Regions from separate parts of the Azospira inquinata genome, predicted to be linked through region 1. Evidence: predicted binding sites of a transcription regulator. Region 1 holds the regulator's gene; the other holds the start of a gene.
What was found. The regulator FNR, encoded in region 1, switches genes on or off when oxygen is low (the NO sensors DNR and NnrR bind a similar motif). The targets are predictions, from matches to a motif close to TTGANCTAGNTCAA.
Positions count from the first base shown of each region.

Region 2: Azoinq_RS03895 (hemerythrin domain-containing protein) is a predicted target of FNR. The motif match lies at 2,061-2,074, and genes of this name have one in related genera.

Region 1 is NZ_CP064782.1:2,338,267-2,341,670, reverse strand. It holds gene hemN (oxygen-independent coproporphyrinogen III oxidase) at 1-1,246, opposite strand, end outside; gene fnr (fumarate/nitrate reduction transcriptional regulator Fnr) at 1,390-2,133, shown strand; gene Azoinq_RS10690 (hemerythrin domain-containing protein) at 2,170-2,730, opposite strand; gene Azoinq_RS10685 (SirB2 family protein) at 2,730-3,110, opposite strand; gene Azoinq_RS10680 (NnrS family protein) at 3,118-3,404, opposite strand, start outside.
Region 2 is NZ_CP064782.1:884,417-887,820, reverse strand. It holds gene Azoinq_RS03905 (tRNA threonylcarbamoyladenosine dehydratase) at 1-788, shown strand, start outside; gene Azoinq_RS03900 (HD domain-containing phosphohydrolase) at 842-1,948, opposite strand; gene Azoinq_RS03895 (hemerythrin domain-containing protein) at 2,136-2,549, shown strand; gene Azoinq_RS03890 (hypothetical protein) at 2,754-2,975, opposite strand; gene Azoinq_RS03885 (pseudouridine synthase) at 3,342-3,404, shown strand, end outside.

The DNA of each region.
Region 1 (3,404 bases):
CCGCCAGGTCAGACAGCTCCTCGGCGAAATAGTGTTTGAAGTCGATGAGATGGGCGATTTCAATGGATTCGATGGAAATTTCGAAGTGGCACATCAAGGCCTGGATGATGGAGCGCCGCAGCAGATCATCGGCGGTCAGCTCAATGCCCCGCAGCACGGGCAGAATGCCGTTATCCAGGCTGTCGTAATACTCGTCCAGGGTGCGCACATTCTGGCTATAAGTGGGCCCCACCTTGGCGATGGAGGAAATGCCGAAGGACAGCATGTCGCAATCCGCGTGGGTGGAATAGCCCTGGAAATTCCGGTGTAGCCGCCCCTGGCGCTGGGCAATGGCCAGCTCGTCATTGGGCTTGGCAAAGTGGTCCATGCCAATGAACACATAGCCCGCTTCGGTAAGCTTGCGAATCGCCAGGGAGAGGATTTGCAGCTTGGTGTCCGGGTGGGGCAGCTGGTCCTCGTGGATGCGCCGCTGGGGCTTGAAATGGTTGGGCAGGTGGGCATAGTTGTAGATGGACAGCCGATCCGGGTCCATGGCCAACACCCGCTCCAGGGTCCGGTTAAAGCCCATCAGGGTCTGCTGGGGCAGGCCGTAGATCAGGTCAATGCTGATGGACTGGAAGCCGTTTTTCCGGGCCGCGTCCATCACATTGAAGGTTTCTTCTTCGGACTGGACCCGGTTCACCGCCACCTGGACCCGCTCGTCGAAATCCTGCACCCCCAGGCTCATGCGATTGAAACCCAGCTCCCCCAGCAGGGCCACGGTTTCCCGGTCCACCTTGCGGGGATCCACTTCAATGGAAATTTCCGCGTTGTCCGCCAGCTTGAAATGCTGCCGGGTCATGGCCATAAGCTGGCGCATTTCGTCGTGGGACAGGAAGGTGGGGGTACCACCGCCCCAGTGCAACTGGGTCACTTCCCGGTCCCCATCCAGGTACTGATCCTGGAGGGCCATCTCCTTGCCCAGGTACTTGATGTACTTGGCGCTACGCCCGTGATCCTTGGTAATGATCTTGTTACAGGCGCAGTAATAGCAGATGGTGTTGCAGAAAGGGATGTGGAAGTATAATGAGATCGGTCGGCTGATTCCGCCGATATTGCGTTTCCCCAGCCACAGCTTGAGGGCTTCCGCATCAAAGGCTTCGACGAAGCGATCCGCCGTCGGATAAGACGTATAGCGAGGACCGCTGATGTCGAATCGGCGGATGATCTGGGGGTCGAAGACGAGGTTGTCGGTAGCGAAAGTCATTGCAGGAAAGCGCTTTAAGTACGGCTAATTATGGTGGTGGGTGAATTATTTCACGTTGACCTGGATCAAACGCTCAATAGGTCCCCTATGAGGTTCCCGATTCCGTGCCCAAAGCCCTCTATGCCGCCCCAGCGAGGAACGACATGCCGTTGAACAGCAACGCCAAAGAAATCACGTTGTCCATCATCAAGACAGCCTGCTCCAACTGTAACCTGCAAGAGCTCTGCCTGCCCCTGGGGCTGAATGAGGCGGAGATGGCCAAGCTAGACGAGCTAGTGAGTGCACGTCGTAAAATCAAGCGCGGCGACCACCTTTATCGGGCCGGCGAGGTTTTTGATGCGATTTATGCCATTCGCAGCGGCTTTTTCAAAACCGACGTCATCCTAGAAGACGGCCGGGATCAGGTCACCGGCTTTCAAATGGCCGGGGAACTGCTGGGGCTGGACGGCATCAGCACGGAAGCCCACTCCTGTAACGCGGTGGCCCTGGAAGACAGCGAAGTCTGCATTATCCCCTACCCTCGCCTGGAAGGTTTGTCCCGGGAAGTGGTTTCCCTCCAGCACCATTTCCACAAAGTCATGAGCCGGGAAATTGTCCGGGATCACGGGGTCATGATGCTGTTGGGCACCATGCGGGCGGAAGAGCGGCTGGCCGCCTTCCTGCTCAACCTTTCCCAGCGTTTTACTGCCCGGGGCTATTCCCCCGCCGAGTTCTACCTGCGTATGACCCGCGAGGAAATCGGCAGCTATCTGGGCCTCAAGTTGGAAACCGTAAGCCGGGCCTTTTCCCGCTTCCAGGAAGAAGGCCTGATCAGCGTCCAGCAAAAGCACATCCGCATTCTCAATACCCCGGGCCTGAAACGGCTCATGACCCATCAGGCCAGCTAAGCCCGAAGGCCCGGGCCACCGGGCTTCCCCTCCCTTTTAGCCCCCCTCAGGCCCCTGGCTCCCCGCGCCCCGGCGAGCGCCCATGGGAATACCCAGGCGCCGCAACATATCCTCCGGCAACAATCGCCGGGCCCAGGGCAAAAGCTGGGTATTTTCCTTGAGAATATGGGCCCGATACCGGGCGGCAAAGGCTGCTACCCGGGGCCAATCCAGCTGGTCCCGGCCCTCATCCCGGGTTTTGGCCAGGGCACCCAGTAGCCATTGCCGCTCCCGGTCCATCCAGTAGTGATCCACCAGCAACTGGCCCACCAGGGCCCCCAATTCCCCCCGCCCCTCCTGGGACACCCGGTCCGCCATGGCGGGGAACAGGTCTTCCTCCTCGTCTTGGTGGTGAAGAGGGGCCGCCAGGGTGAAATAACGCTGAATCCCGGCAATCGCCTCTTGGGCGGCTTGATCCACTCCGTGTTCCGCCAGATGGGTCCGGAGGCGCTCCAGCAGGGCAAGCTGGGCCTCAATACGCTCGTGGCAGGCCTGGAGCATTTCCAGGGGATCGTCCCAGGACGGGCTTTCCGTCCCGGGGAGGGAAAAGGACAACATCACAATACTCCCCAAAAACCGGCGGCCTGTTTGGTCAGGGCCACCGAAACAATGTAGGCAAAACACAAGACCGCCAGGACAACCCCAAGACGCCGCCTCCGAGGGCTGGCACCACGCAGGGCCAAGCGGCCGCTGAAAATGTAGAGCACTAGGCCCACCAGCTTGGCCGTTAGCCAGGGCTGGGCCCCCGGGTACTGGCCCGTGCTCCAGGCCAGCCCCAGACCGCTGAGGAGCAGACCGCTGTCCACCCCATGGGGCAACCAGCGCACCGTCCAATGGCGACGCCAGGGAGAATCAGGGGCCAGACACAGGGCCCGGAAAAGGAATCCCGCCCCGGAAAGGCTGACGCAGGCGATGTGGAAAAGTTTCAAAGGGGTCATGGCGGAATTACCCCGGCTGGCCGTCCGGGCGGGGGCGGCAATAAATGCCCAGATAGGGAATGCCCCAGACGGCAAAGACCATCAGCCAGAGCACACTGGCCAGGACAAAGGGATGCCACCAGGCTCCCGACGCCAGGAAATCCCCCGCCAGACGTAGCAGGGGAACAAACTGAAAAATCAGGAACAGGGGCCAAATCCGGCGATCCCAGGAAAAGGAGCGGCCGGAGTGGCCCAGGCTAACCCGGGTCCCCATGCCCAGCAGGAGGGAGCACATAAACCCCAGGGTCAGCACAT
Region 2 (3,404 bases), 1.5 Mb from region 1:
CCCTGTTGCCCGAGGCGGCGGGCCCGGATTACGGGCGCCGTTTCGGCGGCGTGGCCCGGCTTTACGGTCCGGCGGCCCTGGCCCGTTTTCAGGCCGCCCATGTGTGCATTGTGGGGGTTGGCGGGGTGGGTTCCTGGGTGGCGGAAGCCCTGGCCCGCAGCGCCGTGGGGCGGCTCACCCTGGTGGATCTGGACCATGTGGCCGAATCCAATATGAACCGGCAGATTCACGCCCTGGAAGACACCCTGGGCCAGGCCAAGGTGGAGGCCATGGCTGCCCGCATCCGGGCCATCAACCCGGCCTGCCGGGTGGATTGGATCGACGATTTCGTCACGCCGGATAATCTGGATGAACTGCTGGAGCCCGCCGGGCCCTTTGACCTGCTGGTGGATGCCATCGACGGGGTGCGGGCCAAGACCGCCCTCATTGCCTGGTGCCGGCGCCGGGGGCTGGCCGTGGTCACCGCCGGGGCGGCGGGGGGCCAGCTGGACCCCACCCGGCTCCGGGTGGATGACCTGTCCCGCACCATCCAGGACCCTTTGCTTTCCAAGGTGCGGGGCCAGCTGCGCAAATTCCACGGCTTTCCCCGGGACCCGAAAAAGAAGTTCAACGTGCCGGCGGTGTTTTCCGACGAACCCCTGCGTTATCCCGAACCGGCCCAAAGCTGCGAGGCGGAGCCCCGGGGCCCGGCGGGCCTGAGCTGCGCGGGCTTCGGCTCCTCCGTCTGCGTGACGGCCAGCGTGGGGCTGGCCGCCGCCAGCGTGGCTCTGAAAATTCTCAGCCAATAAAAAAGGGGCGGCGCCGGGCGTTGGCCCGACCTCCGCCCCCGGCGGGAGCCGCTTCAGCTCTGGCCGTTATCCATCTGGCGGCGAATGACCGCGTTGAAGGGGGCCACCCATTCGGCGGCAAACTGGCTGTCACAGGCATTCACTTCCGCAATGGCTCGCAGCAGGGAGCGGGTCTGGCCCCGCTGGCTGTGCTTCAGGGTGACCGCCTCAAAGGCATCCACAATGGCCAAAATGCAGGCCCCGGGACAAATCTGGGCGCCCTTCAGGCCCCGGGGATAGCCCGTGCCATCGGGCATTTCGTGGTGCTGGGCCACCATTTCCGCCGCCCCGTGCCAGCCTTCCATGCGCCCCAGAAGCCCGGCCCCCAGGGAGGGGTGGAGGGCCAGGGTGGCCCGATCCTCGTCGCTGAGCCGACCTTCCTTGAGCCATACCGATTCGGGCAGGAACATCATGCCCACATCGTGCATATAGACGGCGGCGGCCAGCTGGGTGGAATCCACCGGCTTACCCGCTTCCTGATTGGTTTCCAGGGCCAGTTTCAGCAGCCGGCTGCTGCGCCCCTGGTAGAGGGGGGAGCGGCTTTCAAACTGCTGGGCCAGGCTGTGGAAAAACTGTAGATCGGCGGCCGTGGCCTCGTCCGGACGCAGGGAAACGCTGGCCTGGGGCTGGGGCTCCCGGGCCGCCAGGGAGGCGGGGCGAAAGCCGGTGACGCTTTCAATGAGGGTGGCGGCGGCCTGGTTGATTTCCTTGGCTCCGGCTTCCGCCAGGTTATCCAGGCCTAAAACCAGCCGTTCCAGGTGCAGGTTGTTCAGGGGCTTGTCGTGGGCAATGGCGTCCACCGCCAGTTCCAGCCGGTCCAGGGCGAGGAGCAGGGCTTCCCCGAAGAGGTCGGTGAATACCAGCTTGCCCTCCCGCAGCCGGGCCAGCAGGCTTTCGATGGGGTGGGCGATGCGCACCCCCAACTCCAGCTTGCACAGGGAGGCATCCCCCTTCAGGGTGTGGATGGCCCGGAACAGGTCCGCCAGAATGCTCCGGTCGTCCGGCGTCTGCTTCAGCTTGGCGATGTCCCGTTCCACATTGGGAATCTGATCGGTGAGGGAATCCACGAAATCCTGGAACATTTCCGGATCGCGGATGATGGGGTGATGGGCGGTGACCATGAGAACTCCCTTGGCTGGCGGTGGGCCCTTGTGGGGGGAAGGGGGCCGCCGATTCGGACCCCGGGGCGGGATCATCCAGGAAAACCGGGTGGGGTGGGCTTATTTTTGTTTTTTAACTTGCATCAAACCCCCCGGCCCGGGAGCTTGCCATAATCCCGCGAAATTTCAATCTTTTCCGGAGAAGCTGATGGACCTCATGCAATGGTTGCCCCGCTACCAGCTGGGGTGCGCCCCCATGGACGACACCCACCGGGAATTCGTGGATTGGATCAACCGTCTGGCCGGGCTGCCCGATGGGGAGTTCCTGCCCCAGTTTGACGCCTTCTTCGCCCACACGGAACACCATTTCGCCCAGGAAAACCAGTGGATGGAAGAAAGCGATTTCCCGCCCCTCCATTGCCATGTGGGGGAACACGAGCGGGTACTGGCCACCCTGCGCAGCCTGCGCAAAATGGTGGAGCGGGGGGATGTGGCCATCGGCCGCCGGGCCGTGGAAGAACTGGTGGGCTGGTTCGATAACCACGCCGCCACCATGGACACGGCCCTGGCCGTGCATATGCGCAACGCCCACTACACCCCCACGCCCCTAGTCGCCGCCTGAGAGGGGGGGCGGGGCAGGGCGTTGGCGTGGGGGAGAGGGCTGTGGGCTGGATGTCCTCGCCGTCCCTGAAGTACTGATGTCCTCAGAGCCCCCGGAACACCCGGAACACCCGGAACACCCGGAATGCCCGGAATGCCCGGAATGCCCGGAATGCCCGGGCGTGCCGACGTTCAGCGTAGGGCGGCAGGCCGCCCCAGCTCCTGCTCAATGGGCCCGGGCGGCGCTTACCGTGCCGCCTTTGGCCGGGGGCATGAGCCCGGCATCTTCTTCGTAAAGCCCGGAACAGGTGGTGAAGCACCCGGCCAGGGGGCAGGTCCGGCCCGCCGGGCAATGGTGTTCCCGGGCGCATTGGCCCTGGGTTTGGTCCATCAGGACCATTTCTTTGACCGCTTCGCAACGGCCGATGGGGGAATCGAAGTAGCACATGATGGTCTCCCGCAGCCCCGGCCCCACAGGGACCGGCGGCGCTTTGGTCGGGAAACGGAGGCCGGGGAGGCGCCTCGGGCGGTGGCGACCTGGCATGTAACCGAGTCGGGTGCGTGGCACCGGGCCTCCGGGAAAGCGGCCCTTCCTGGTCCGTTTCCCTGCTTTCACTATAGGTCGACCTGCTGGTTATTCAAGTGGAATGTGCTGGGGCGGCCTCCCTGGGGCGTGATGGCCTGTTTTTAGCCATTCCCCGCCATTCCCCATCCCTTCTCTGCCCTGGGGCGGCAACCCGGGCCCGGCCCTGCCGGTTTCCTCCGGCTGCGCCATGGGCTAGACTGCGCCCCTTCCCTCCTACCCGGTGTTCCCATGTCCTCGGATTCTCCCCGTAAAACCCTGACCCTGAAGCCCGGGGCGACCAACCGCAACACC